Regions from separate parts of the Streptomyces sp. NPDC006691 genome, predicted to be linked through region 3. Evidence: riboswitches for the same ligand, from Rfam matches in the RefSeq annotation. Region 3 holds a riboswitch; each other region holds the start of a gene.
The links. Region 3 has a riboswitch for S-adenosylmethionine ahead of ACFYNP_RS06825 (aminotransferase class V-fold PLP-dependent enzyme). Riboswitches for the same ligand answer to the same signal wherever they lie in the genome.
Positions count from the first base shown of each region.

Region 1: it holds a riboswitch for S-adenosylmethionine, as region 3 does, so the genes downstream of both, ACFYNP_RS11315 (putative leader peptide) here and ACFYNP_RS06825 (aminotransferase class V-fold PLP-dependent enzyme) in region 3, are expected to answer to the same signal.
Region 2: it holds a riboswitch for S-adenosylmethionine, as region 3 does, so the genes downstream of both, thrC (threonine synthase) here and ACFYNP_RS06825 (aminotransferase class V-fold PLP-dependent enzyme) in region 3, are expected to answer to the same signal.

Region 1 is NZ_JBIAGW010000004.1:267,081-276,968, forward strand. Features, by position in the region: gene ACFYNP_RS11280 (NAD(P)/FAD-dependent oxidoreductase) at 1-58, shown strand, start outside; gene ACFYNP_RS11285 (globin domain-containing protein) at 521-1,648, shown strand; gene ACFYNP_RS11290 (pyridoxamine 5'-phosphate oxidase family protein) at 1,645-2,310, shown strand; gene ACFYNP_RS11295 (hypothetical protein) at 2,428-2,808, shown strand; gene ACFYNP_RS11300 (TerD family protein) at 2,963-3,547, shown strand; gene ACFYNP_RS11305 (DUF427 domain-containing protein) at 3,798-4,613, shown strand; gene ACFYNP_RS11310 (glutathione S-transferase C-terminal domain-containing protein) at 4,666-5,337, opposite strand; gene ACFYNP_RS11315 (putative leader peptide) at 5,541-5,621, opposite strand; SAM riboswitch class IV at 5,643-5,787, opposite strand; gene ACFYNP_RS11320 (hypothetical protein) at 5,975-6,103, shown strand; gene ACFYNP_RS11325 (GNAT family N-acetyltransferase) at 6,273-7,064, shown strand; gene ACFYNP_RS11330 (putative leader peptide) at 7,172-7,285, shown strand; gene ACFYNP_RS11335 (LLM class flavin-dependent oxidoreductase) at 7,359-8,570, shown strand; gene ACFYNP_RS11340 (NtaA/DmoA family FMN-dependent monooxygenase) at 8,592-9,888, shown strand, end outside.
Region 2 is NZ_JBIAGW010000010.1:117,780-127,667, reverse strand. Features, by position in the region: gene groL (chaperonin GroEL) at 1-1,243, opposite strand, end outside; gene ACFYNP_RS22530 (cold-shock protein) at 2,109-2,312, opposite strand; gene ACFYNP_RS22525 (MoaD/ThiS family protein) at 2,746-3,021, opposite strand; gene thrC (threonine synthase) at 3,053-4,339, opposite strand; SAM riboswitch class I at 4,357-4,522, opposite strand; gene ACFYNP_RS22515 (glucosyl-3-phosphoglycerate synthase) at 4,659-5,606, shown strand; gene ACFYNP_RS22510 (alpha/beta hydrolase) at 5,680-6,642, opposite strand; gene ACFYNP_RS22505 (GlxA family transcriptional regulator) at 6,773-7,843, shown strand; gene ACFYNP_RS22500 (trehalose-6-phosphate synthase) at 7,874-9,385, shown strand; gene otsB (trehalose-phosphatase) at 9,451-9,888, opposite strand, start outside.
Region 3 is NZ_JBIAGW010000003.1:1,066-10,953, reverse strand. Features, by position in the region: gene ACFYNP_RS06850 (heme-copper oxidase subunit III) at 1-290, shown strand, start outside; gene ACFYNP_RS06845 (c-type cytochrome) at 355-1,164, shown strand; gene ACFYNP_RS06840 (Rieske 2Fe-2S domain-containing protein) at 1,161-2,210, shown strand; gene ACFYNP_RS06835 (cytochrome bc complex cytochrome b subunit) at 2,207-3,832, shown strand; gene trpD (anthranilate phosphoribosyltransferase) at 4,020-5,084, shown strand; SAM riboswitch class IV at 5,224-5,341, shown strand; gene ACFYNP_RS06825 (aminotransferase class V-fold PLP-dependent enzyme) at 5,588-7,051, shown strand; gene ACFYNP_RS06820 (Lrp/AsnC family transcriptional regulator) at 7,406-7,687, opposite strand; gene ACFYNP_RS06815 (rhomboid family intramembrane serine protease) at 7,684-8,433, opposite strand; gene ACFYNP_RS06810 (hypothetical protein) at 8,603-8,857, shown strand; gene ACFYNP_RS06805 (NYN domain-containing protein) at 8,904-9,888, shown strand, end outside.

The DNA.
Region 1 (9,888 bases), on a different contig from region 3:
GCCGCTGGCCACCCGCCTGCCCACCGTCTTCTCCCACCTGGTCAACCAGCTCGCGTGAGGTGGTTCGACCGGGAGCGTGGGGGCTTGCGCGGGTGTGCCGCGGAAGCCCCGGGCAGCGGTGTTCACCCCCATATCGGCCCGTGCGCACTGCGTGTGCCGTCGTCAATGCGCAGCGCGTCCGGGTAACGAGTCCGACAGGGCTGACGCAGTAATTCAGGGGAAGACGATCAACGTCATGTCCACGCCCCGTCTGGAAGGTGAGCTGCCCGACCCACTCCGTCCCTGCCCACCCGCCGCTCAGGCTCCCTGGAACGGCGGTCTCTGAGATTGCGACAACTCTGTGTCCCGACGATCGTTGCGCACGGCCCCCACGCCGCCGCTCGACCCCGCCAACCCCACCGCTACCCGGCCGAGCCATGAGCCACACATCCAGGCATCCGAGGCATCAGGGGCATCCGCGACTACCCATGCGCCGCCCCTGAACGAGCGGGAGGTCGCGCTGATACGTGCGGGTCTCGCGGTGGTCGAACCGCAGGCCGGCGAAGTGACGGTGTACTTCTACGCCATCCTCTTCGCCCGCTACCCCGAGGTCCGCGCACTCTTCCCCGCCGACATGGACGTCCAGCGCGACCGTCTGCTGCGAGGGCTGCTGCGCATCATCGAGCTGGTCGACGACCCGGAGAACCTTGTCCGGTTCTGTTCCCTTCTGGGGCGGGATCACCGCAAGTTCGGAGCCCTGGAGGGGCACTATCCGGCGGTGGGGGAATGCCTGCTCGCCGCACTGGCCCGGTACGCCGGCCGCGACTGGACTCCCGAGATGGCCGCCGCCTGGACGAAGGCGTACACCACCGCGGCCGGTGTGATGGTGCAGGCGGCCGAGGAGGACAGCCGGGTGCGCCCCGCCGCCTGGCGGGCGCAGATCGTCAGTCATGTGCCGCGCGGGAACGGCATCGCGGAGATCACGGTGCGGCCGGAATTCGCCTATCCCTACACCGCGGGCCAGTACGTCAGCATGGAGACGCCCTGGAGACCCTTGGCCTGGCGCCATTACTCCGTGGCCAACGCTCCCAGGCCGGACCACACCCTCACCTTCCACGTCCGTGCCGTGCCCGGCGGCGTGGTCAGCAACTCCCTGGTGTACCGCGCGGCCGTCGGTGACATCGTCAAGCTCGGGCCACCGCAGGGGGCCATGTCCCTGGAGGCCGCAGAGGACCGGGACCTCGTGTGCGTGGCCGGCGGCACCGGACTCGCCCCCATCCGCGCCATCCTGGAACAGGCCGCACACACCGGCATACGCCGCTACGTCGATCTCTTCGTCGGCGCCCGCACCGCGGAAGAGCTGTACGGCCTCGACGACATGCTCCGCATGGCGCAGCGCCACCACTGGCTGTCGGTCCGCGCCGCCGTCTCCCACCAGCACATCGTGGGCAGGGAAGGAAGCCTGCCCCAGGTGCTGCGCGAATTCGGGCCCTGGGACCAGCACGAGGCCTTCCTGTGCGGCCCGCCCGACATGGTCACCTCCGCCGCCCACAACCTCATGCGCGGCGGCGTCCCCCCGTTCCGGATCCACCACGACCCGCTCGACGTCCCCGTCCTCAACACCCCTCTCGCCCCAGTGCGCGACCCCCAGGAGAACCCAGCGCTGTGAACAGCCCCCACGCCATACCCTCCCCGGGCGAGCGTGCGCTCCAGGCCCACCTCGGCACCGCGGAGCGTGCGAACTCGTTCTACTCCCGCCAGGTGCATCCCGTACTGACCCCGCCGATGCGGGACTTCATCGCACGCCAGTCCATGGTGTTCCTCTCCACCGCCGACGCGGGCGGCCGCTGCGACTCCAGCTTCAGGGCCGGACCGCCCGGCTTCGTCACCGTCCTCGACGAGCGCACGCTGACCTACCCGGAATACCGCGGCAACGGTGTCCTGGCCAGCGCCGGCAACATCGCGGAGAACCCCCATGTCGGGCTGCTGTTCATGGACTTCACCCACCACCACATAGGGCTGCACGTCAACGGGACGGCCGGCCTGCTCGCCCCCGCCGACCCGCGCATCGCCCACGCCCCCATCCCCTTCGACTCCGCCCCCGGGCGCCAGCCCGAGCTGTGGATCCACATCACGGTGCACGAGGCGTACGTCCACTGCTCGAAGCACATCCCCCACCTCGAACCGGCCGCCCGCCCCCCGCGCGACCCTTCCGACCAACGCCCCAAGGACAGCGACTACTTCGTCGCCCCGGCCGCCGGCCTGCCCGACCTGCTGACCGCGGGCAACCAGAACGGTCCTGTCGCCTACGACCCCCGATACCCGCGATGACGCTCATCCCCGGGACGCAGGACGAACCGGTCCGCCCCGTTGGGGGCTGAAAGGGCGTCGTTGCAAAGGGAGTTGTGTGCAATGATCTCGGCTCGTTCAGGTGCCAAGGGGGGGCTCATGCGTTCGGTGAGGACGATGGGGACGGTCGCGGTGCTGCTGGCCGCGGCATCGGCGTGTGGCGGCGGGGCGGCCTCGGGCCGGTCCACCCCGGCCGCCGCGGCCGCCACGGTGAGCCCGACGGGGGTCGGGGCCGCCGACTGTGCCACCGTGCGCGCGCGTTGGAACCAAGCCCTGGAGGCGGGGCTCACGCCTCCTGCGAAAGGGCCGGCCGCGGTCACCGAGAACACGACGAGGTCCCTGGAAGCGGCATCGAAGATCATGAACGCGCATCCTGCCTGCTTCTCGGACTGGGATTTCGAGGCCCTCCAGCAGACCCTGGAGTACGGAAAGAAGGTGGGAGCCACCATGCCATCGAGGTGGCCCACCCCGTCACCCTGACCTCGCTGGGGCGGGAGTTGCATGGGGCGGTGGTGCGGACGAGGGCGCGGCTGCGAGGGCAGAGCACGGCCGACCCGATGTGCGGAGTCGTCGTAGCATTAGGCACACTTTGCTCTTTATAGACCTATGCGAACTACCAGAGGATGGCTGACGCATGATCACGCTGACGAAGGAAACCGGGCCGGCGGACCTGGACGGAGTTACGCATCTGTCCCTCGGTGTGTCCTGGGACCCCACAGCCGGCAGCAGCGGTGGGGTGGTGGGAATGCTCCGCCGTAAGACGGGCACCGACCTCGACCTCATCGCCATCGCCATGCAGGGCGCGGATCCGGTGCGGCTGGCGGGCCTCGACTCCTTGGACCCCATGGGCAACGGCTCCGTGGTCCACAGCGGCGACAACCAGACCGGTCGCGGCGACGGCGACGACGAGACCGTCACGGTCGAGTTCGCGCGGGTGCCCGCCAACATAACCTCGATCGTGTTCGTCGCCGCCGCCTTCAAGAAGGGCAGCTCCTTCCAGAAGGCCCGCAACATCAGCTTCAAGGTCTACGATGCGACCGGCGGCAGCTCGCAGCAGGTCGCCGACATCTGGCCCAGCCTGCTGACCCAGGACAACGGTTGCGCCGTGGCGAAGGCCACCCGCGACGGCGCCTCCTGGAAGCTCGAAGTGATCAACGTGACGGGCAAGATCAAGCAGGGCGACGAGCACGCGCTGATGCGGTTCGCCGTCAGCAAGTAGTCCGTCAGCACGTAGTCCGTCGGCAGCCGGCTGGCGCTGAAGAACACCAGCGGTCGGCGCGCCGGCGACAAGGGCTCCAGCGGCAAGTGGCTTGTTCTCGCCCGGGTACCGCGACAGTGCCCGGGCGAGGTCGCCCCGGAGGACGGCGGACACGCCTTCGGCGCAGCGCCCTCTTCGGACCCTGGCCAGGAGACACTCGTCCGGCCCGCTCGGACCGGGGCACACGGAGCAAGCCGAGGGAGAGCCGTTCATGACCACGTTCCCCAGCGCGCGAAACGTCAGGACCACACCGGAAGGCCTCCGGTGGGAGGCCGGCGAACGCTGGGTCCGGGGCCGCAAGGGCGAGGTCACCGTTGTCGACAGCCGGCATCCCGTCCTCGTCTGGGAGCCGGACGTCCCCGTGCCGCTGTACGCGTTCCCCCGCGACGAGGTCCGCCAGGATCTGCTCCGCCCGGCGAAGAACCCGCCCACGGGTACGCATACGGGGTCGCGCGTCTTCTACGACCTCGAAGCCGAGGGCCAGTTGACGGAGAACGCGGCCTGGACGTTCCCCGCCGACGACCTCGCCGGGCACATCGCCTTCGAGTGGTTCAGCCGCGTCGGCCGCGGCCTCGACCACTGGTACGAGGAGGAGGAAGAGATCTTCATCCACCCCCGTGACCCGTACAAGCGCGTGGACGCGCTGGCGAGCAGCCGGCATGTGACGGTCGAGATCGACGGCACGGTCGTGGCCGACACCCACCGCCCGGTGCTCGTCTTCGAGACCGGACTTCCCACGCGCTACTACCTTCCGCGTGAGGACGTACGCCTGGACCTCTTCGAACCGACCGACCACAGCACGGGATGCCCCTACAAGGGCACTGCCGAGTACTGGTCGTGGCGCGGCGAGGCCGACGTGCCGCCGAACGTCGTGTGGACCTACCCGGAGCCACTGCCCGCGGTGGGTGCCGTCCAGCGTCTCGTCGCCTTCTACAACGAGGCCGTCGACATCACCGTGGACGGCGAACGACTGGCCCGCCCGGCCACGGTGTTCAGCAGGACACTGTCGTCGCCACCGGCGCCGTGAGCCGGGCGCGCCCGACGGTCACCGTTCCGCGTGCGGCGCGTCCGGGCCCGGCCTAGACCGCGCGCCGGAAGGCGGGATGCTCCCCGAGCCGCCGCACGTAGGCGTCGAGTCGGGGGGCCGCGCCGAGCAACTCGGCCGGGTCGTCGAGATGGACCAGCGCCACCCACAGGTCCACGTCCGCAGCCGTCAACTCCTCGCCCAGCGCATAGGGCCGCCGGGCGAGACGGCGATCCAGCACCCTCAGCGCGGCCTGCCGCGCCGAGGGCTGCGCGTCGGACGTGACGTCGCGGTCGAGCACCGTGCGCAGGGCCTCGATGTCCGCGATCAGATGCGGCGGCCGGAGCGGGGCGGCTTCGCCGCCGTCCTCGCCGGCCAGGGGACCCGCGAGGTCGCGGAGGATGTCGGGCGTGTGATTGCTGACGATCCGGCCGCTCCAACGGTCGCGCAGCGCGGGCGCCGTCAACGGTCCGTCGTAGTGGTACCCCGTGGTCTCGTAGGCGCGGCGCAGTGCGGCGTAGCCGTCGGGGGTCGCGGCGGGGGAGCCCAGGATCGTCGTGGCGACCGAGCCGCGCAGACCGAGCAGGTCGAGGGTGATCGCGATGCGCAGCGAGCGGGGACAACTCCCGCACAGGAACAGGTCGTAGCGCCGTGGTGCGGGGTAGAAGCCACCGGCCGCCCCGGCACCGATCCGGCTGCGGAAGCGACGGGCGTGCTGCGACGCCACCGCCGCCGCCCTGGGGCGCGGCCCCGCAGAGGGGGGCGAGGCCTGACAGCCGGTGGACACGGCAGTGCGGGAACTGCGGGAAAACGTCTCGGGCATGACTCTCCCTGGAATGAGGCGCCACTACGGCATGAGCGCATCAGCGGCTGGATGCGGGGCGGCATCGCTGGTCGGGGACGGTCCGGATCGTGCCGACCGGTCCCGGATCAGTAGGCGCTGGAGACGCGCAGGAGATCGATGTGCAGGCGCCTGGTCAGGCCGCTCCTCGGCATGTCCACCCGCCTCATCCTCGGGGCTCGCGAGACGCGAGACCACGCTTGCCCCGCCGTGCAGGCGGGACCCGGTCGTCACCCGGGGCACCCCGTCGCGGTGGAAGGGTTGCCTGTCAGCGGGCCGGGGCCGATGACCACGGGAGCGGGCGGACCCGCACTGTGGGCGCTGACAATCGTGACCGTCCACGCCAGTTTGGGCGGGCTTCGCGAAGCCGTCAAGAAGGCCGACGAGCGGTCTCAACTGGTGGCCCGTACATTGACATTCCCCAGGAGGCCTGCCTACCTTTCGCGAACGACGTGCTGCCCTCGGGCCCGTGGAAACGGGTCGGCAGAACACCTGCGGGGCCAAAGAAGTGACGGTGACAGTGATGCGCGCAGCTGATGGGACGGCCGCCCGGCGGTGCCCCGGCCGCATCCCGCTGTGCACGGACCGCTGTGTCGACCTGCTGCGCGTCAGCAGCGCGCTGTGTACGGAGCCGAGCAGCGCCCTCCGCTGAGCCCTGGCCGTTCCATCGAGTTCCTGACGCCCACCGCCCACGTGGTGCGGCTGTCCGCGCTCGACGTACCCCTCGGACCACGGACGTCCACGCGTCATCGCAGGTTTCCTCGCCGTGTTCCGCCCGGCAGGGGTCCTGCCGCGATCCCGATACGGAGACCCGCACCGCCATGTCCACCAGCGTGTACCCCGCCCCACCGTCCAGCCCGGAATCCCGGCTGACGGATCCTCATGTCCTGGACAACGCCGCCTGGGCGGCGCTGACGGGCCCGCAGGCCCACCTCGCCGAGCGCCACGGCAGGGCCGCCCGCTTCCCCACGGACGTCTCGCCCTTCACCGCACTGGCGGACCCCACCGACCCCCGTGCCTGGGACGACCTGGCCCTGCTGGTCGGGCCCGGTGCCGTCACGCCGGTGACGGCGGTCCGTACCGTGCCGGACGGCTGGGGGATCGAGCAGAGCGGTGAGGGCGTCCAGATGGTGGCCACCGCGCTGCGCGACGCGCCCGCGCCCGAGGCCGTACGGCTCGGGCTCTGCGACGTACCCGAGATCCTGGAGCTGATCGCGCTGACCAGGCCGGGCCCCTTCCTGCCCCGTACCGTGGAGCTCGGCACCTACCTCGGACTCCGGGAGGACGGTCGGCTGATCGCGCTGGCCGGGGAACGGCTGCGGCCGCCCGGCTGGACCGAGATCAGCGCCGTCTGCACCCACCCGGACCACCGCGGCCGGGGCCTGGCGACCCGGCTCGTCCGCGCCGTGGCGCATGGCATCAGAGAACGCGGCGACACCCCCTTCCTCCACGCCGCCGCGAGCAACACCAACGCCATCCGGCTGTACGAGTCGATCGGCTTCACCCTGCGCCACCGCACCCGGTTCATGCTCGTCCGCGCACCGGGAGGCCCCTTGCGGCCGCACGGACACGACGGACAAGAAAATGCTGAACTCAGGGAAGAAGCAGCGTAGTTGTGTCGTTGGAACCGTTGAAGCGCACGCGGTGGCCCGTCCGGAGACCGTCGGCGCGAGACCGGCGAGGAACCCGGGTCCACCGGGCGGAGGGGGCGGTGAGTCAGGTGGGTACGCCGTCCCGTCGCCCTGCCGCCGCGCCGGCCCCGCGCCGTCTCCATCTCTACTCCCGGCACCACATCGACCTGCTGCGCGTCGCCGGCGCGCTCTGTCGCCCCTGACGTTCCCCCGCTGCCACGCCCCGCGTACCGGGGCGGGCTTCCTCGTACGGATCTTCAGGAAGGCGTCACCGCCGTGACCGCAACTCCCTCTCCCCTGCACCTCGCCGTCGCGCTCGACGGCACCGGCTGGCACCCGGCGTCCTGGCGGGAGCCGGTGTCCCGGCCCAGGGACCTGCTCACCGCCGGATATTGGGCCGACCTCGTCGCGGAGGCCGAACACGGGCTGCTCGACCTGGTGACCATCGAGGACGGTCTGGGGCTCCAGTCGTCGAAGCCCACCGGGCCCGATGACCGCACCGATCAGGTGCGGGGCCGCCTGGACGCCGTGCTCATCGCCGCCCGCGTCGCGCCACTGACCCGGCACATCGGCGTCGTGCCGACGGTGGTGACCACCCACACCGAGCCGTTCCACATCTCCAAGGCGATCGCCACGCTCGACTACGTGAGCACCGGCCGTGCGGGCGTACGCGTGCAGATCGGCCCGCGCCCCAACGAGGCCGCGCACTTCGGCCGCCGGACCGTCCCGTCGCTGCCGGCCGGGGGTTACAACACCCCCGAAGGGCAAGAAGTGGTGCGCGGGCACTTCGACGAGGCGGCCGATTACGTGGAGGTGGTCCGCAGGCTCTGGGACAGCTGGGAGGACGACGCGGAGATCCGGGACGCGGCCACCGGGCGCTTCATCGACCGCGACAAGGTGCACTACATCGACTTCGAGGGCGAGCACTTCCGTGTGAAGGGCCCCTCGATCACCCCGCGCCCGCCGCAGGGGCAGCCGATCGTCAGCGCGCTGGCCCACGGGACCATCCCGAACCGCCTGGTGGCCAGGGCGGCCGACATCGGTTTCGTCACCCCGCACGACAGCGACCAGGCCCGCGCGATCGTCGCGGAGATCCGCGCCGAGCAGGCGGCCGCGGGACGCGCGGACGAGACCGTCCACGTCTTCGGCGACCTGGTGGTCTTCCTCGACGAGGACCCCTCGGTGGCCGCTGCCCGCCGGGAGCGGCTCGACGCCCTGGCGGGCGCGCCGTACACGAGCGACGCGCGCATCTTCACCGGAACGGCTTCCCAACTGGCCGATCTCATCCAGGAGTTGCAGGAGGCGGGGCTGTCCGGCTTCCGGCTGCGTCCGGCCGTCGTCGCTCACGACCTCCCCGCGATCACCCGGGGTCTGGTGCCCGAGCTCCAGCGCCGCGGTGCCTTCCGCGGTGCCTACGAGGCCGACACCCTGCGGGGACTGCTCGGGCTCGCCCGTCCCGCCAACCGCTACGCCGCCACCAACGCCTGAGCCGGACGGAGACCGCACGACATGAGCAAGCCCCTGAAGCAGATCCATCTGGCCGCCCACTTCCCCGGCGTCAACAACACGACCGTGTGGAGCGATCCGGCCGCCGGCAGCCATATCGAGTTCAGCTCGTTCGCACACTTCGCGCGGACCGCCGAACGCGCCAAGTTCGACTTCCTCTTCCTCGCCGAAGGGCTGAGGCTGCGTGAACAGGGCGGCAAAATATACGACTTGGATGTGGTGGGGCGCCCCGACACGTTCACCGTGCTGGCCGCACTGGCCGCCGTCACCGACCGCCTCGGCCTGACCGGCACCATCAACTCCACCTTCAACGAGCCCTACGAGGTGGCCCGCCAGTTCGCCAGCCTCGACCACCTCTCCGGCGGTCGCTCGGCCTGGAACGTGGTCACGTCCTGGGACGCCTTCACCGGCGAGAACTTCCGCCGCGGCGGCTTCCTGCCGCAACAGGAGCGCTACTCGCGGGCTAAGGAGTTCCTGGAGACCACCAACGAGCTCTTCGACTCCTGGCGCGGTGACGAGATTCTCGCCGACCCGTCCACCGGATCCTTCCTGAGCGACGCGAAGGCGGGATCCTTCGTCCACTCGGGCCAACACTTCGACATCCAGGGTCAGTTCAACGTGCCGCGCTCCCCGCAGGGCCGCCCGGTGATCTTCCAGGCGGGAGACTCCGACGAGGGCCGCGAGTTCGCCGCGTCGAGCGCCGACGCCATCTTCAGCCGGTACGCCACGCTGAAGGAGGGCCAGGCCTTCTACACCGACGTCAAGGGGCGCCTGCCGCGCTACGGCCGCGAGCACGACCAGCTGCTGATCCTCCCCGCCGCGAGCTTCGTCCTCGGCGACACCGACGCCGAGGCCGAGGAGATCGCCCGCGAGGTACGCCGTCAGCAGGTGAGCGGGGCCACGGCGATCAAGCACCTGGAATTCGTGTGGAACCGGGACCTGTCCGGGTACGACCCGGAGGGCCCGCTCCCCGACGTCGACCCCGACCTCGGCGAGCACACCGTCGCCCGGGGACGTGCCCAAGTCCGCATGTACCGCGACCCGTTGGCCACGGCCCGCGAATGGCGCGAGCTGGCCGAAGCCAACAAGTGGTCGATCCGTGACCTGGTCATCGAGACCGGCAACCGGCAGACCTTCGTCGGTTCGCCCGCCACCGTGGCGGCCACCATCAACGACTTCGTGCAGGCGGACGCGAGCGACGGCTTCATCCTCGTCCCGCACATCACCCCGGGCGGTCTGGACGCCTTCGCCGACCAGGTCGTCCCCCTGCTCCAGGAGCGGGGCGTCCACCGTACCGAAT
Region 2 (9,888 bases), on a different contig from region 3:
CGCCACCACCGGCGACGATGCCCTCCTCGACGGCCGCCTTCGCGTTGCGAACGGCGTCCTCGATGCGGTGCTTGCGCTCCTTGAGCTCGACCTCGGTGGCGGCACCGGCCTTGATGACCGCAACACCGCCGGCGAGCTTCGCCAGGCGCTCCTGAAGCTTCTCGCGGTCGTAGTCGCTGTCCGAGTTCTCGATCTCGGCGCGGATCTGGTTGACGCGGCCCTGGACCTGGTCGCTGTCACCGGAGCCGTCGACGATCGTCGTCTCGTCCTTGGTGATGACGACCTTGCGGGCGCGGCCGAGCAGGTCGAGACCGGCGTTCTCCAGCTTGAGGCCGACCTCCTCGGAGATGACGGTGCCGCCCGTGAGGATGGCGATGTCACCGAGCATGGCCTTGCGGCGGTCGCCGAAGCCCGGAGCCTTGACGGCGACGGACTTGAAGGTGCCACGGATCTTGTTGACGACCAGGGTCGACAGGGCCTCGCCCTCGACGTCCTCGGCGATGATCAGCAGCGGCTTGCCGGACTGCATGACCTTCTCAAGGAGCGGCAGCAGGTCCTTGACCGAGCTGATCTTCGAGTTGACGATCAGGATGTACGGGTCGTCGAGCGACGCCTCCATACGCTCCATGTCGGTGGCGAAGTACGCCGAGATGTAGCCCTTGTCGAAGCGCATGCCCTCGGTGAGCTCAAGCTCAAGACCGAAGGTCTGCGACTCCTCGACGGTGATGACGCCTTCCTTGCCGACCTTGTCCATCGCCTCGGCGATGAGCTCGCCGATCTGGGTGTCGGCGGCGGAGATGGAGGCCGTGGAAGCGATCTGCTCCTTGGTCTCGACATCCTTGGCCTGCTCCAGGAGGGCGGCGGAGACGGCCTCGACGGCCTTCTCGATGCCGCGCTTCAGGGCCATCGGGTTGGCGCCGGCGGCGACGTTGCGCAGACCCTCGCGCACCAGGGCCTGAGCGAGGACGGTCGCGGTGGTCGTTCCGTCACCGGCGACGTCGTCCGTCTTCTTGGCGACTTCCTTGACCAGCTCGGCGCCGATCTTCTCGTACGGGTCCTCAAGCTCGATCTCCTTGGCGATGGAAACACCATCGTTGGTGATCGTGGGGGCGCCCCACTTCTTCTCAAGGACGACGTTGCGGCCCTTGGGGCCGAGGGTGACCTTGACGGCGTCGGCGAGCTGGTTCATCCCGCGCTCGAGACCGCGCCGTGCCTCCTCGTCGAACGCGATGATCTTGGCCATGTGAAGTGGTCCTCCCGGACAGGGGTGGCGTTCTTCGTGGATCGCGCCGGTGCCCGCGACGGACGGCCTGCATCCCTTGTGGTTCCTTGCCCCACGCGGTCTGCGGACCTCACTGACCCGATCCAAGTTCTGTCACTCTCACTGGGAGAGTGCTAAGCCCAATGATTAGCACTCGGCCCCTGCGAGTGCAAGCGAGTCTCTGGAACCGGGTGCCTTCTCTTCGGGCTGCCGCACGGGGTCTTCGGGGTGCCCTACTGGTGCCTCACGGGCCCCCGGCCCCGGTTTCCGGCGGGGCTCCGCCCCCGCGCCCCGGCTGGATCGGTTCGGCCGCGGACCGTGCGTGGTTGTTCGCGCCCACCGTGACGAAGCCCCGCACATGTCCCTGCCCCGCGCCCCTAAAGGTGACCCAGCGCCCCGCCACCTCGCGCCCACGTGGCGAAACCGCACATAATGACTGCCCCGCGCCCCCAACACCCCGTTCCCGCCCGCGGACCGTGCGTGGCTGATCGCGCAGTTCCCCGCGCCCCTGAAGGTGACCCAGCACCCCGCCACCTCGCGCCCACGCGGCGAAACCGCACATGATGACTGCCCCGCGCCCCCAACACCCCGTTCCCGCCCGCGGACCGTGCGTGGCTGTTCGCGCAGTTCCCCGCGCCCCTGAAGGTGACCCAGCGCCCCGCCGCCCTCGCGGCGATGCCGCGCACATGCCACAGCCCCCGCAATCCTGTAGGCGAGTCAGCACCCCACCGTTCGCGCTCGCCGCGGTGGAGCCGGGCCGCAGCGGGGCCGGGGGTGCTCGAAGGGGGCCACCCTCTCGGGTGGCCCCCTTCAAGTTTGCTTGCGTCGCTGGTCGATCGCGCCGAGATCAGACGGCGAGCTTGACCATGTCCGCCTGCGGACCCTTCTGGCCCTGCGAGATCTCGAACTCGACTCGCTGACCTTCTTCAAGGGTGCGGTAACCGTCCATCTGGATCGCGCTGTAGTGGACGAAAACATCCGCACCACCGTCGACCGCGATGAAGCCGTACCCCTTCTCCGCGTTGAACCACTTGACGGTGCCCTGAGCCATGCCTAACTCCCCTATTACTGGCCCTTGCACGGGACCACACTTCGCGGACCCGGGTCAGACCTGCACCCTCCGACAGGAGAGGGTGTGCGCCGGAACGCGTCGACCGCGGCTGAATGTATCTGTCCAACTGCCCTCTGCAACAGGTCAATCGGACGAGAATTCCGGGCACGCACGGGGAGCGGAATGCCATTTATTCTGCATTCCGGGGCAAGTCGGGCCGGACAAAGCGCACTTACTGCGCAAAGGGCTCTCACACTTTGACCCCATGTTGTCGCGTTCTCATATGCACTTGGCACTCGAAGCGAAGGGGCTTCCCCAACTCTACCCCGCTCAACCATGTTGAATTGCCCCCTCCGCTTCTCGTGCGGAGGGGGCAACTCAGGGGCAACTCAAGAGCAACTCCGAGTACGACTCGGGTTAAACGCGGCGCGGCTCAGCCGCCCGCGACGGCCGGGATGATCGAGACGCCGGCGCCCTCGGGGGTGGCGGTCTCCAGGCCCTGCTCGAAGCGCACGTCGTCGTCGTTGACGTACACGTTGACGAAGCGGCGCAGCTTGCCCTGGTCGTCCAGGACGCGGGCGGCGATGCCCGTGTGGTTCTTCTCCAGGTCGGCGAGGACCTCGGCGAGGGTGGTGCCCTCGGCGGCGACCTCGGCCTTGCCGTCGGTGTAGGTGCGCAGGATCGTGGGGATGCGGACGTTCACGCTCATGGTTCGGTGCTCCTAGTCGATCAGCAGTGGCTCAGTGGGCGAGGCCCGCGTCGCGGAAGGCGTCCAGGCTCGGGCGGATGGTCGCGGTCGCCTGGGACGTGGCGGCCACCGCGTCCAGCGTCTTGAGCCCGTCACCGGTGTTGAGCACGACCGTGGTGAGCGACGGGTCGAGGAGGCCGGCCTCGATGAGCTTCTTGGTGACGCCGACCGTCACACCGCCCGCGGTCTCCGCGAAGATGCCCTCGGTGCGGGCGAGCAGCTTGATGGCGTCGACGATCTGCTCGTCGTTCACGTCCTCCACGGCACCGCCGGTGCGGCGCGCGATGTCCAGGACGTACGGGCCGTCCGCCGGGTTGCCGATGGCGAGCGACTTGGCGATGGTGTCCGGCTTCTGCGGGCGCACGACGTCGTGACCGGCCTTGAAGGCGGTCGACACCGGGGAGCAGCCCTCGGCCTGCGCGCCGAAGATCTTGTACGGCTTGTCCTCGACCAGGCCGAGCTTGATCAGCTCCTGGAGACCCTTGTCGATCTTGGTGAGCTGGGAGCCGGAGGCGATCGGGATGACCAGCTGGTCCGGCAGCCGCCAGCCGAGCTGCTCGCAGATCTCGTACGCCAGCGTCTTGGAACCCTCGCCGTAGTACGGACGCAGGTTCACGTTGACGAAGCCCCAGCCCTCGCCCAGCGGGTCGCCGATGAGCTCGGAGCAGAACCGGTTCACGTCGTCGTAGTTGCCCTCGATGCCGACGAGCTCGCCGCCGTACACCGCGGCCATGACGACCTTGCCCTGCTCCAGGTCGTGCGGGATGAACACGCAGGAGCGGAAGCCGGCCCGCGCGGCGGCGGCGCCGACCGCGCCGGCCAGGTTTCCGGTGGAGGAGCAGGAGAGCGTGGTGAAGCCGAAGGCGCGGGCGGCCTCCAGGGCCTGGGCGACGACGCGGTCCTTGAAGGAGTGCGTCGGGTTGCCGGAGTCGTCCTTGACGAACAGCTTGCCGGGCTCGACGCCCAGCTCTCGGGCCAGGTTCTCGGCCTTGACGAGCTTGGTGAAGCCCGGGTTCAGGTTCGGCTTGTCGGCGACGTCCGCGGGGACGGGCAGCAGCGGGGCGTAACGCCAGATGTTCTCGGGGCCGGCCTCGATCTGCTTGCGCAGCGCCTCGGGGTCGCCGAGCGGCAGGTCATAGGCCACTTCGAGCGGTCCGAAACACAGTTCGCAGGCGAAAATCGGCCCGAGTTCGAAACGCTGGCCGCACTCGCGGCAGGAGAGTCCGGATGCCGGACCGAGGTCGACGGCGGTGCGGGTTTCAACAGTCTGAGCAGACATGGAGGGGAGGCCCTTTCTCCTCATCTTCCTCATGACGAACTTCGCCATGAGACGGATTTGGCACCTTCCCTAGCCGGTGGCCTCGTGTCCGGACCGTGTCGTGACCGACGCGATCGACGAGAACCGACTGGAGGGTTGCCGGGGCTTCAACGGGCCGTATCCCTCTGCCCCTCTGGATGAGCGGTATTCGATTGTCAGCGTGACGACGACCCCCGACATGCGACGGTCATCCGCGTTGTTCAAGACTGTAACCGAAGCCCTGGACGGTTGAGATAGTCGTCCGAACCGCGAGATGGATCACACAAGGAGGCCAGGAGCCGTGCTGGAAGAGGTGGAACGCTGGCTGAGCAGGCGTTCCTGGGCCGCGGCCGAGCGACCGATCGAGCGGATCCTGGCCGCGAAGCACCGCACGGGGACCACGGTCAGTGTGGTCCTGCCCGCCTTGGACGAGGAGGGCACGGTCGGTGAGATCGTGGCCGCGATCCGGCGCGAGCTGATGACGGAGGCCGTGCCGCTGGTCGACGAGCTGGTGGTCGTCGACTCCGGTTCCACCGACCGTACGGCCGAGGTCGCGGCGAAGGCCGGCGCCCGGGTCGTGCACCGCGACGCGATCCTGCCCCGCCTCCCGGCGCTGCCCGGCAAGGGCGAGGTGCTGTGGCGCTCGCTGCTCGTGACCAGCGGCGACATCGTGTGCTTCATCGACGCCGACCTGAAGGACTTCGACGCCGGGTTCGTCTCCGGCATCGTCGGACCGCTCCTGACCGACCCGGACGTGGCGTTCGTCAAGGCGATGTACGACCGCCCCTTCGGGACCGGGGCCGGCCAGGGCGGCCGGGTCACCGAGCTGGTGGCGCGCCCGCTGCTCAATCTGCACTGGCCCCAACTGGCCGGAATCGTCCAGCCGTTGGGCGGCGAGTACGCGGCCCGGCGCTCGCTCCTTGAGCGGCTGCCCTTCCCCGTCGGGTACGGCGTGGAGCTCGCGCTGCTGGTGGACGCGCTGCACACGGTGGGCCTGGACGCGCTGGCCCAGGTCGACGTGGGCGTGCGCAAGCACCGCCACCAGGACGGGCAGGCGCTCGGCCGGATGGCCGCCGCGATCTACCGCACCGCGCAGTCGCGGCTGTCGCGCGGCCATCTCGTCCGGCCCGAGCTGACCCAGTTCGAGCGGGGCGAGCACGGCTTCGTACCGCGGACATACGCGGTGGACACCGAGGAGCGGCCGCCGATGCGGGAGATCGAGGAGTACGCGGTCCACCGCGCGGCCTAGGCGGCGTGGTCCACCGCGCGGCCCGGGCGGCGTGGTCCGCCGCGCGGCCCGGGCGGCCGCGGCTTCGGCCGGGTCAGCGCGCGGCCCCGGCGGACTCTCGGGGGTGGAGGGCCTCGCGCAGGGCGCGTACCTGGTCGGTGAGGTTGCGTTCGCTGATCCGGGCCCCGGGGAAGAGGAGGTCGAAGCCGTGGACGGCGCCGGGGACCTGGACGAGTTCGGTGGTGACGCCGGCGGCGGACAGGCGGGCGGCGTAGTCGCGGCCCTCGTCGCGCAGCGGGTCGATCTCGGCCACGGCGATGTAGGCGGGCGGCAGGCCGCTGAGATCGGTGGCGCGGATCGGGAAGGCGTACGGGTCGGCGTGGCCGTCCTTCGCGTAGTACCGCACGGCCCGTTCCAGCGCGGCCCGGTCGAAGACCGGGGTATCGGTGAACTCCCGTGCCGAGGCGGTGGTGAGACCGCCGTCCACGCTGGGGTAGGTCAGGGACTGGAAGAGCAGGTGCGGACCCGCCTGGTCGCGGGCGCGGAGCACGGTGGAGGCGGCGATGTTCCCGCCGGCGCTGCCGCCGGCCAGCGCGATGCGTGTGGGGTCCGCGCCGAGTTCGGCCGGGTTGTCGGCGATCCAGGTCAGAGCGGCGTAGGCGTCGTCGGCCGCGGCCGGGTAGGGGTGTTCGGGGGCGAGGCGGTAGTCGACGGAGACGACGACGGCGTGGGCGTCGCGGGCGTAGCGCAGGGAGCGTCCCTCTTCGGCCTCGGGGGATCCGTAGGTGAAGGCACCACCGTGTATGTAGAGGATCATCGGCAGGTCCTCGGTGGTGTCCGGGCGGTAGACACGCAGTCGCAGTGGCCCTGCGGGGCCGGGGATGTACAGGTCTCGCACCTCGACCCGGTCGTCGACGGGGGTGTCGGGGTGTGCGCGCAGCAGGGCGTAGCGCTGGGGGTCGGCGAGGACGGCGTCCAGGCCACGGACGGGGAAGACGCCGGTGTCGGCGGTGTCGAGCAGGGTCTGGATCTCGGGATCCACAGCGGGGACGGTCATGGCTGGATGAGCACCTTCCGGGTGTTCGACCGGGTGCTGCCCGGCCTGATGTGCGGAACTGATCTCAGTCTCTGCCGATCACGAGCGGCCCAGAAGTGGCCCGAGAGTCACTATGTGCAACTATCGGGCCATGACTGTGGCGACTCCGCATCTTGTGGCCGTGCTGGCTCTCGCACCGGTGGTGGCCTTCGACCTGAGCATCCCGGCCCAGATGCTGGCCGCGGTCGAGACCCGCGCGGGCACGGCGGCCTACGAGGTGCGCACCCTCACCCCGGACGGCTCCCCCGTACCGACGGTGAACGGGTACGGCGTCACACCGCAGGGCGACCTGTCCCTGCTGGAGCACGCCGACACGGTGATCGTCGCCGGCACCCGCTGCCCGGAGGTACTGGACGGCGGCACGGTGGCCGCCCCCGTCGCCGAAGCGCTGCGCCGTGCGGCCCGGCGCCGTGCCCGGGTGGTGTCCCTGTGCACCGGCTCGTTCGTGCTCGCGGCCGCCGGCCTGCTGGAGGACCGCCGGGCCGCGACCCACTGGCGCTACGCGCAGCAGTTCAGGCGGCTCTTCCCCGCGGTCGACCTCGACACCGACCCGCTCTACATCGCCGATCGCGGGATCCTGACGTCGGCCGGCGGCGCGGCCGCCATCGACCTGTGCCTGCACCTGGTCAGGGAGGACCACGGCAGTTCCGTGGCGAACCGGGTGGCGCGGTACAACGTCGTCGCGCCCATGAGGGACGGAGGGCAGGCGCAGTACGTCGAGCACCCGGTCCGGGAGGACGCGGGCACCTCGACGGCCCGGGCGCGGACGCTGATGACGGAACACCTGGATCGGCGGCTTTCCCTCCAGGACCTCGCGGCCCACTGCCACATGAGCGTACGGACCTTCACCAGGCGCTTCCGGCAGGAGACGGGACTCTCCCCGGCCGAGTGGCTCGCCTCGGCCCGCCTGGCCCACGTCCGCCATCTGCTGGAGTCGACCGAACTGCCCGTCGACGACATCGCCGCCCGGGCCGGCCTGGGCAGCGGCGCCAACCTGCGGCAGCACATGCGCACCGCCCTGGACATCACCCCGTCCGCCTACCGGCGGGCATTCCGCTCGGCCACCCCCGCCTCCGCACGGCCCCTCTCCGAGGACGAGCGGGCCCGGTGGCGGAGGGGGTGGCCGGTTCCTTCCCATGGGGGTGGGCGTACGGGTGTTTGAGGTAATGCGGGGCGGGCTAGGTTCCGCAATATGGTCACCGCGCAGGAAACTCCCCGGGCTCAGGTCCTCGTCGCCTCCAACCGAGGCCCCGTTTCGTACACCCTGAAGGACGACGGGTCCCTCGAATCCAAGCGGGGCGGGGGCGGGCTGGTCTCCGGGCTCAGCGCGATCGGCTCCGACGTGGACTCGGTGTGGGTGTGTGCCGCGCTCGGCGAGGGCGACCGCGCGGCCGTACGGCAGGGCGTGGGCGAGCAGGGCGTCCGGATGCTGGACATCGACCCCGAGGTGTTCGCCGACGCGTACAACGGCATCGCTAACTCGGTGCTGTGGTTCGTCCAGCACATGCTGTACCAGATCCCGCTGGAACCGGTCTTCGACGCGGAGTTCCGGCGGCAGTGGGCGTCGTACGAGGCGTACAACCGGGCCTTCGCCGAGGCGCTGGCGGCCGAGGCGGCGGACGGGGCGCGGGTCCTGGTGCAGGACTACCACCTGGCGCTGGTGCCGGGCATGCTCCGCGAGCTCCGGCCCGACCTGCGCATCGGCCACTTCTCGCACACGCCGTGGGCGCCGGTGGACTACTTCCGGATGCTGCCCGACGACATCGCCGAGCAGCTGCTGCGCGGGATGCTGGGGGCCGACCGGCTCGGGTTCCTCACCCGGCGGTGGGCGTCGGCGTTCCTGGACTCGGTGGCGGGCGTGCTGCCCGCGGAGGCGGGCGAGGTGTCCGGGCCCGACGCGCAGGGGCGCCGCTTCTTCCGGCACGGGGCGGCCGGGGGGTCCGGTGGGTCCGGTGGGTCCGGTGGGTCCGGTGGGTCCGGTGGGCAGGAGCGTACGACGGAGATCGCCGTGCACTCGCTCGGCGCGGACGGCGACTTCCTGCGGAAGCGGTCGCACGAGGCCGATGTCGAGGACCGGATGGCGGCCCTGCGCGAGCAGATCGGGGCGGGCCGCAAGACGATCGTGCGGGTCGACCGCACCGAGCTGTCCAAGAACATCGTGCGCGGGCTGCTCGCCTACCGGCATCTGCTCGACACGCACCCCGAGTGGCGCGAGCGCGTCGTGCACGTCGCGTTCGCGTACCCCTCGCGGCAGGACCTCGCGGTGTACCGGGACTACACGGCTGAGGTCGCCCGGGTCGCCGAGGAGATCAACTCCCTTTACGGAACGCCTGGTTGGACCCCGGTCGTGCTGCACGTCCAGGACGACTTCGCGCGCTCCCTCGCGGCGTACCGGCTCGCGGACGTCGCCCTCGTGAATCCCGTCCGCGACGGCATGAACCTCGTCGCGAAGGAAGTCCCGGTGGTCTCCGACGCGGGCTGTGCGCTCGTGCTCTCGCGGGAGGCGGGGGCGTGGGCGGAGCTGGGGGACGACGCGCTGGTCGTGAACCCGTACGACGTGACGGGGACGGCGTCGGCGCTGCACGCGGCGCTGTCCCTGCCGGAGGGGGAACGGGCCGAGCGCACGAAGCGGTTGGCGGCGGCCGGCACGGCGCTGCCGCCCCGGCGGTGGTTCCTGGACCAGCTGGAGGCGCTGGGGGGCTAGGGCCTGCCTGGGCGCCGCCCTCGACCCCGGAGGGCGCGCGGCGGGCTACAGGTGCTGGGCCAGGGCTACAGGTGCTGGGCAAGGGCTGTCAGGAACGCCGTTACCGCTGCGGGCCCGTTCAGGGAGAGGTCGGCCCGCTCGGCCAGTTCGGGGATCACCGTGTCCGCCGCCACCAGCAGCCCCGGGGTGCCGTCCGAACGGAGCTTCTCGACGGCGGCGAAGGCGGGGAGGTCGCCGAGGTCGTCGCCCGCGTACAGGACGGACTCGGCGCCCACCTCGCGCAGGTACGCCGCGAGCGCCACCCCCTTGTCCATGCCGGGGGGCCTCAACTCAAGGACCATGCGGCCGGGTTCGAGGACCAGGCCGTGCCGGGCGGCCAGCTGTGCGAGAGGGTCGCGCAGGGCTTCGAAGGCGGCCTGGGGGTCGGCGGCCCGGCGGGTGTGGACGGCCACGGCCTGGCCCTTCTCCTCCACCCACGTGCCGCGCCAGGCCCCGTGCGATTC
Region 3 (9,888 bases):
GTGCGATCTTCATCGGCGGCCAGGTCTTCGAGTACACCGAGCTGGTGAAGAAGGACGGCCTCTCGCTGTCCTCCGATCCGTACGGCTCGGTGTTCTACCTGACCACGGGCTTCCACGGACTGCATGTGACGGGCGGCCTGATCGCCTTCCTGCTGGTTCTGGGCAGGACGTACGCGGCCAAGAGGTTCACCCACGAGCAGGCGACCGCGGCGATCGTCGTGTCCTATTACTGGCACTTCGTCGATGTCGTGTGGATCGGCCTCTTCGCCACGATCTACCTGATCCAGTAACCGGGCCCGTAGGTCCGCACCACATCCGCCATCGACGCAGAAGATCCTGACACCGGGGTAATCCGTGAAAAAGCTCTCCGCACGACGACGCCATCCGCTGGCGGCGGTCGTCGTCCTACTCCTCGCGCTGGCGGCCACCGGGGGGCTGTACGCCGCGTTCGCGCCCGCGGGCAAGGCTCAGGCTGACGAAACCGCCCAGTCCCTCGCCATCGACGAGGGCAAGAAGCTCTACTCCGTCGGCTGCGCCAGCTGCCACGGAACCGGCGGTCAGGGAACCTCTGACGGCCCCTCCCTGGTCGGCGTGGGCGCCGCCGCCGTCGACTTCCAGGTCGGCACCGGCCGCATGCCGGCGCAGCAGCCCGGCGCGCAGATCCCGAAGAAGAAGGCCATCTACTCCCAGGCCCAGATCGACCAGCTGGCGGCCTATGTGGCGTCGCTGGGCGCCGGTCCGAGCGTGCCGACCGACTCGCAGTACAACCCGAGCGGTGCCGACATCGCCAAGGGCGGCGAGCTGTTCCGCACCAACTGCGCCCAGTGCCACAACTTCACGGGTGAGGGCGGTGCCCTGACGAACGGCAAGTTCGCCCCCAGCCTGGAGGACGTGGACCCCAAGCACATCTACGAGGCCATGCAGACCGGCCCGCAGAACATGCCGTCCTTCCCGGACACGACGATGCCGCAGAAGCAGAAGCAGGACATCATCGCGTACCTGCACGCCGTCAACAGCGACCAGTCCGCCAGCCCCGGTGGCCTCAAGCTCGGCGGGCTCGGTCCGGTCAGCGAGGGCCTGTTCGGCTGGATCTTCGGTCTGGGTGCCCTCATCGCAGTAGCCATCTGGGTCGCGGCCCACACCGCTAAGGCCAAGAAGTCATGAGTAGCCAAGAGAATTCCGAGAGCCTGCCCGAAGCGCAGGCCCCCGCGCACGGCGCGGTAGAGCACGCGGGCGACCCGTTCGCGGACCCGGGACTGCCGGCCCACAAGCCGCGCATCCAGGACATCGACGAGCGGGCGGCCAAGCGCTCGGAGCGCGCGGTCGCGTTCCTGTTCTTCCTGTCCATGGTCGCGACGGTCGGCTTCATCGCCTCGTACGTGATCTTCCCGGTCGACAAGATCGTCTTCATCTTCCCGTTCGGGCACGTCAGCGTCCTCAACTTCGCTCTGGGTCTGACCCTGGGCGTGGCGCTGTTCTGCATCGGCGCGGGCGCGGTCCACTGGGCCCGCACCCTGATGTCGGACGTCGAGATGCCGGCCGAGCGGCACGAGATCGCGGCCCCGCCGGAGGTCAAGGCGCAGGTCCTGGCCGACTTCAAGCAGGGCGCGGCCGAGTCCGGCTTCGGCCGGCGCAAGCTGATCCGCAACACCATGTTCGGCGCGCTGGCCATGGTGCCGCTCTCCGGTGTGGTGCTGCTGCGCGACCTGGGCACGCTGCCCGAGAAGAAGCTGCGGCACACCATGTGGTCCAAGGGCAAGGCCCTGATCAACATGAACACCAACGAGCCGCTGCGTCCCGAGGACCTGCTGGTCGGTTCGCTCACCTTCGCCAAGCCCGAGGGCCTGGAGGAGGACGCGGAGGACTTCCAGACGCAGATCGCCAAGGCCGCCCTGATGCTCGTCCGGATCAAGCCGGAGGACATCAAGGACAAGCGCGAGCTCGAATGGTCGCACCAGGGCATCGTCGCCTACTCGAAGATCTGCACCCACGTCGGTTGCCCGATCTCCCTGTACGAGCAGCAGACGCACCACGTGCTCTGCCCGTGCCACCAGTCCACCTTCGACCTCTCCGACGGCGCCCGCGTCATCTTCGGCCCGGCCGGTCACGCCCTTCCGCAGCTGCGGATCGGCGTGAATGACGAGGGCTACCTCGAAGCGCTCGGCGACTTCGACGAGCCCGTCGGTCCTGCCTTCTGGGAGCGCGGATGAGCACTACGACAGACGCACGGCGCGAAGCGCCCGCCGGTGAGCGGATCGCGGACTGGGCGGACGGCCGGCTCGGGATCTACTCCCTGGCCAAGGCCAACATGCGCAAGATCTTCCCGGACCACTGGTCCTTCATGCTCGGCGAGATCTGCATGTACAGCTTCATCATCATCATCCTCACGGGTGTGTATCTGACGCTGTTCTTCCACCCGAGCATGAACGAGGTCGTCTACGACGGCTCGTACGTGCCGCTCCAGGGCATGCACATGTCCGAGGCGTTCAACTCGACCATGCACATCAGCTTCGATGTGCGCGGTGGTCTGCTGATCCGGCAGATCCACCACTGGGCGGCGCTGGTCTTCCTCGCCGGCATGTTCGTGCACATGATGCGCGTGTTCTTCACGGGTGCCTTCCGCAAGCCGCGCGAGGTCAACTGGCTGTTCGGCTTCCTGCTGTTCGTCCTGGGCATGTTCACCGGCTTCACCGGTTACTCGCTCCCGGACGACCTGCTCTCCGGCACCGGTGTCCGCTTCATGGAGGGCGCGATCCTGTCCGTGCCGGTCGTCGGCACGTACCTCTCGTTCTTCCTGTTCGGCGGCGAGTTCCCCGGCGGCGACTTCGTGGCCCGGTTCTACTCGGTCCACATCCTGCTGCTGCCCGGCATCATGCTCGGCCTGATGGTGGCCCACCTGATCCTGGTCTTCTACCACAAGCACACCCAGTTCGCGGGTCCGGGACGTACGAACAAGAACGTCGTCGGCATGCCGCTGCTCCCGGTGTACATGGCGAAGGCGGGCGGCTTCTTCTTCCTGGTCTTCGGTGTCATCGCGGTGATCGCGGCGATCGCCTCGATCAACCCGATCTGGGCGATCGGCCCGTACCGGCCGGACCAGGTGTCCACCGGCGCGCAGCCCGACTGGTACATGGGCTTCTCCGAAGGCCTCATCCGTGTGATGCCGGGCTGGGAGATCAACCTGTGGGGCCACACGCTCGTCCTGGGCGTGTTCATCCCGCTGGTGATCTTCCCGCTGGTCCTCGCGACGATCGCGGTGTACCCGTTCATCGAGTCCTGGGTCACCGGGGACAAGCGCGAGCACCACATCGCGGACCGGCCGCGCAACGCGCCGACCCGTACCGCGTTCGGTGTCGCGTGGATCACCTGGTACATGGTGCTGCTCATCGGTGGTGGAAACGACCTCTGGGCGACCCACTTCCACCTCTCGATCAACGTCATCACCTGGTTCGTGCGGATCGCGTTCTTCGTCGCTCCGGTCCTCGCGTTCATCGCCACCAAGCGGATCTGCCTGGGTCTGCAACGCCGCGACGCCGAGAAGGTGCTGCACGGACGCGAGTCCGGCATCATCAAGCGGCTGCCGCACGGCGAGTTCATCGAGGTCCACGAGCCGCTCGACGCCGGTGCGCGCTACAAGCTCACCGCGCACGAGCAGTACAAGCCGGCCGAGATCGGGCCTGAGGTCGACGAGAACGGTGTCGCCCGCAAGGTCTCGCGGACCCAGAAGCTGCGCGCCAAGCTCAGCAAGGGCTACTACGGCGAGGGGAACCAGATTCCCAAGCCGACGGCCGAGGAGTACGAGGAGATCACGAGTGGCCACGGCCACCACTGATCCCGCCTGACCTGTCGGTCGCCACAACCGAGGCTCCGGCCCGGCCCCTCCACGGGGGCCGGGCCGGAGCCTTTTGGGTACCCGGCGGTGTCCGGACCCGTCCGTACTACGGGCACGCGTACGGATGAGCCCCCCGCTGTCGATAGGCTGACGGGCGGTATATCCACCCTGACCACCAGGAGCGAGCATGAGCGCTGTTACCCCCACCGGAGGCGACACCGTGGCGGCCCACTCCTGGCCGGGCGTCCTGGACGCGCTGCTCGGCGGCACCGACCAGAGCGCGGACGTGACCGCCTGGGCGATGGACCGGATCATGCGTGGCGAGGCCACCGACGCCCAGATCGCCGGCTTCATGGTGGCCCTGCGGGCCAAGGGCGAAACCGTCCAGGAGATCACCGGTCTGGTACGCGCCATGTACGCGCACGCCAACCTCATCGAGGTGCCGGGGCCCAGCGTCGACATCGTCGGCACCGGCGGCGACGGCGCCAAGACCGTCAACATCTCCACCATGGCCGCGATCGTGGTGGCCGGCACCGGCACCAAGGTCGTCAAGCACGGCAACCGGGCCGCCTCCTCGGCGAGCGGCTCCTCCGACGTCCTGGAGAAGCTCGGCGTCAACCTGGAACTGACGCCGAAGCGGGTCGCGGAGGTGGTCGAGGAGGCCGGCATCACCTTCTGCTTCGCCGTGAAGTTCCACCCCGCGCTGCGGTACGTGGCCGCCGCGCGCAGGGAACTCGGCATCCGCACCACCTTCAACGTCCTGGGCCCGCTGACCAACCCGGCCAAGGTGCGGGCCACCGCCGCCGGGGTCGCCGACGCCCGGATGGCCCCGATCGTGGCCGGTGTGTTCGCCGAGCGGGGCTCCTCCGCGCTGGTCTTCCGCGGCGACGACGGCCTCGACGAGCTCACCACCACCGGAACCTCACGGGTGTGGGTGGTGCGCGACGGCCAGGTCCGCGAGGAGGCCTTCGACCCGAGGGACGTCGGCATCGAGATCGTGCCCATCGAGGCGCTGCGCGGCGCGGACGCCTCGTACAACGCCGATGTGGCCCGCCGTCTGCTCGCGGGGGAGCGGGGGCCGGTGCGGGACGCGGTGCTGCTGAACTCGGCGGCCGCCCTGGTGGCCCTCGAACCGGGGCAGGGGCCGCTCGCCGAGCAGATCGGCGCCGCGATGGCACGGACGGCCGAGTCGGTCGACTCCGGCGCGGCCCGGGCCGCGCTCGACCGGTGGGTCGCGGCGAGCAACGCCTGACCCGGCTTGTACGGGGGCGTCCGTCCGTACGGGGACGTCCGGTACGGCGGCGTCCGGTACGGCGGTGTGACGCAGGGCGCAGTCCAGATCGCGGACCGCGCCTTGCGCACGTCGATACGTATGGCAGGATGCTCTTCAAGGTCATGAGTGACAGCGATTTAGGCCCCGGCTCGCTGTCCGGCAACCCTCCGTCCGTGGCGGGGTGCCCCGGGTGAAGACCAGGTCGTAGGCAGCAAGGCCTGCGGCAAGCGCGGACCCCTGGACATCGTTGGATGTCACAGCCCTGGGGTCCTGGTCCTCAAGGGAGCAGTCTCGTGAGCAAGCGAATGCGATAGGGCGTAGCGCCCCTTCTTCACACCTCCGCGCCCCCTTCTCCGGGTTGCGTGTTCGAGGTCAACACCCGTATACGGCACGGCAGTCGAACCCTCTCGCTCGATGCAGGGTCGTGCCGCCGTACCCGGGGTCCGAAGTCAACTCGCCTTGTCCTGCCGGGAGATACCGCCATGTCCGCACGCCCCGCCGCCACCGCCACTGCCGCCGTTCCGTCCCCTGGTGCCGTTCCGTCCCCTGGTGCCGAGTCCGCCGCCGTGGAGTCCGCCGTGGTCGGATCCGCCGCCGCCGAGTCCGCCGACCCCTGCTGTGCGGCGCCGCTTCCGGTGCTCGGCCGTGATGTCACCGTGCCGCTGGTCACGGGCGGCGAGGTGACGTATGCCGCCCTCGACTACGCGGCGAGCGCGCCCGCCCTCCAGCGGGTCTGGGACGACGTCGCCGCGTACGCGCCCTACTACGGCAGCGTGCACCGCGGGGCGGGTTACCTCTCGCAGCTCTCCACCGACCTGTTCGAGAACAGCCGGGCGACGGTGGCGGAGTTCCTGGACTGCCGCCCCGGCGACCAGATCGTCTTCACCCGCTCCACCACGGACTCGCTCAACCTGCTCGCCCAGGTGCTGCCGGCCGACTGCCAGGTCTTCGTCTTCGAGACCGAGCACCACGCCTCGCTGCTGCCGTGGCGCGACGCCCGCGTGACCTACCTGAACGCACCGCGCACCCCGCAGCAGGCCGTCGAGACGCTGGAGCGCGCGCTCGCCGACCGCGACCCCTACGGGCCCGCCCTCGTGTGCGTCACCGGCGCGTCCAACGTCACCGGCGAGCTGTGGCCGGTCAGGGAACTCGCCGCCGCCGCGCACGCCCACGGCGCCCGGATCGTCCTGGACGCCGCCCAGCTCGCGCCCCATCACCCCGTCTCCGTAAGGGAGTTGGACGTCGACTGGATCGCCTTCTCCGGGCACAAGCTGTACGCGCCGTTCGGCTCGGGCGTGCTGGCCGGCCGCGCGGACTGGCTCCAGGAGTCCGAGCCGTACCTCGCGGGTGGCGGGGCCTCCAAGAAGGTCGCCCGGCGCTCCGACGGGGGTGTCGACGTCGAGTGGCACACCACGGCCGCGCGGCACGAGGCCGGGTCGCCCAACGTCATCGGCGTCTACTCCATCGCCTCCGCCTGCAAGGCACTGACCGAGGCGGGCTTCGACGCGCTGGTCGAGCGCGAGCGGCATCTGATCGCGAAGGTCCGGGAGGGCCTGGCGGAGGTTCCCGCGGTGCGGGTCCTCTCGCTCTTCGGCGACGACGCGCCCCGGGTGGGCGTCATCTCCTTCGTCGTCGACGGCTGGAACAGCTCGCACTTCGCGGCGGCGCTGTCGGCGGAGTACGGCATCGGGGTGCGCGACGGCCTCTTCTGCGCCCACCCGCTGGTGCGCACCCTGCTCGGCACGGACCCGCAGGACCCGGGCGAGTGCGGGGCGCCCGAGGCGGAGCCGGGCGAGCGCTCGCTCAACGCGATCCGGGTCAGCTTCGGGGCGGGGACGCCGGACGAGCACGTCGACCGCTTCGTGCGGGCGGTGCGGGAGTTGGTGTCGGACGGCGCGAAGTGGCAGTACCGCACGGAGGCCGGCCGCTGCGTCCCGGCGGTCTAGCGCCGCCGTGCCCCGCCTTCCCGGGGCTCCGCCCCGGACCCCGTGTCGCGCCTTGAGGGCGCTCGTCCTCAAGCGCCGGACGGGCTGGGGTTGCCTGTACCGGAGGTCTTCCGCATGGCTACGCCGAGGCCCCCGGGGCTCCGCCCCGGACCCCGTTCGCGCCTGAACGGCGCTTGTCCTCAAGCGCCGGACGGGCTGGGGTTGCCCGTATCGGGGCTTTTTGGGGGCGCGGGGAACTGCGCGAGAAGCGATCGCGGCCCGCATCCGCACGCGAGGTCCCGGGGCTCCGCCCCGCGGCCCGCAGGCTGAAGTGGGTTGCAGGGGTGCGGGGCGCAGCCCCGAGCGTGAGGGGGGCTACGAGTCCAGGCCGATGGCGAAGGCCGCTTCGAGGTCGTGCTGGGAGTACGTGCGGAACGCCACGTGCGTATCCGTACCCTCCACCCCGGGAATCTTGCTGATGCTCCCGGGGATGATGTCCGCCAGGTCGTCGTGGCGGGCCACCCTGACCAGCGCGATCAGATCGTACGTACCGGTCACCGAGTACACCTCGCTGACGCTGTCCAGCGCCGCGATGGACTCCGCGATCTCGGGAATCCGGTCCACGCTGGTCTTGATGAGCACGATCGCGGTGATCACGGCTGGCTTTCTCCCTCGGTGGCGGCCGGACCCGCGGTCTTCACGGGCTTTCGGCGTTTCACTCTATCCGGCCCGCGGAAACGGGCCCACGCGTAGAGGAAGCCGACGCCGAAGCCGACCAGATGGGCCAGGTAGGCGACCCCGGGCCCGTTCGACGCGCTCCGGATCGCCAGCCACTGGAGGGCGAACCAGAAGACGAGCACGATCCAGGCGGGGAACCGCAGCGGCAAAAAGAGCAGGAACGGGAAGACGCTGGTGACCCGGGCCCGGGGGAAGAGGTAGAGGAAAGCCCCCAGGACCGCCGAGATCGCCCCGGACGCCCCCACGAGCGTCTGGTCGGAGCCCGCGTGCGCGACCGCGTAGCCGAGCAGGGCCACATAGCCGGCCACCAGGTAGAACAGGGCGAATTCGAGGCGCCCGAGCCGTTCCTCGGCCATCGCGCCGAAGACGTACAGGAACAGCATGTTGCCGAGCAGATGCAGCCAGCCGCCGTGTACGAACAGCGCGGTGAGCGGGGTGAGCAGGGCGTGCGGGCGGCCCGTCATCAGCTCCGCCGGGATCACCCCCCAGCGCGCGAAGTAGTCGCTCTGCGCGCTCAGGATCGCGTCGCCGGTGCCGTACACCGGATTCAGGCCGGACACCGGGCTGACCATGAACAGCAGGCAGCAGGCGGCGATCAGCCCGTACGTCACGGTCGGGCCCCGTACCGCGCCCCTGAGGAGCTCCGCTCCCCGCCACTTGATCATGGGGAGAGAATGGCCCAAAGGGAGCTTTCGGTACAGACCGCCTCGCCGTGCCGGGGGCCGACGGGTAGGCCGTAGGGTTGCGGGCAGTACTCCCGCAGGCCGGCATCCGCAGTTCGACGGCGCACCGCGAGATCCTGGACCATGGAAGTGGAAAAGAGGGCGGCACCACATGACCACCGTTCCCCAGATGACCGCCGAGACCCGGTGGCGCTGCACGCTCTGCGGTAACCTCACGCGTTTCGACGTCACCCGCTCGTCCAAAGTGGTCGAGTACGTCCATCTGGACCTGGCGGGAGAGCCCAAGGTGGAGGAACGCGAGGTGGTCAGTGAGACCATCGAGTCGGTCCGCTGCCGGTGGTGCAACGCGGTGGACCAGATCGAGCTAGTGGACCGGCCGGGTACCGATTCCGCGGCCGCCTCCTGAGAGGCTGCCGCCCACGCGGTACGGATGACAGTTGGGGTGACGGATTGTGGAGCATGCAAGCGGCGCTGAACCGGCCGCTGCGGCCGGCGACGGCCCCGCCGAGGTGCTCGACCGCCCGCTGCCCGAAGGGGTCCGGCGCCGGGTCGTCGCCTTCGTGTCGGAGGCGTTCGGCGGTCTGACCGTCGGCGAACTGCCCGGCCAGCTGAGACAGTACGCCCGGTTCACCCCGACCCGCCGCGCCAAGTTCGCCGGCAACGCGATGGCCGCGGCCCTGGAGAGCGACCCCGTGTTCCGCCAGCGCGTCGGCGAGCGCCTCAAGGAGGCGCAGCCCGAGCTCGCGGCGGCCGTGGAGGCGGGATCGCCGCCCGGCGCGGCCGATCCCGTGGACGTGGCGGCCGCCGCCTATGTGCTGCGCCCCGCCGGCTGGGTCAAGCTGGTCGCCGCGGCCGGCGAGGAGGCCCAGCGGGCCTTCGCCGAGCGCGCGGAGGAGGAGGGCCGGCGCGAGCTGGAGCGGCTGCGCGAGGAACTCGCCGAGGCGCGCGACCGCATCAGGACCGAGAACGACTCGCTCCGTACCGAACTGCTCGCGGCCCGCAAGGAGACCGAGTCGCTCCAGCGCAAACTGCGCAGCGCCCAGAGCGATGTGAAGCGCGGCGAGGCGGCGCTGCGCCGGGTCACCTCCGAGATCGACGGCATCAAGTCCGAGGCGGCCGCCCAGGTGGCCGCCGCCGAGAGCGAGGCGCGGCGCCTGAAGACCCGGCTCGGCGAGGCGGAGGCCGGCCTGGAGGCGAGCCGGCGCGCGGTGCGCGAGGGCCGCTCCGTCGAGGACATGCGGCTGCGGCTGCTGCTCGACACCGTCCTGGAGGGCGCCCAGGGCCTGCGGCGCGAACTCGCCCTGCCGCCCGCCTCGGTGCGGCCGGCCGACACCGTGGACGCGGTCGCGCCCGGCAACATGACGCCCAAGGACATCGCGGCCCGCGCGCTCTCGGAGACCGACCCGGCGCTGCTCGACCAACTCCTCGCGCTGCCCC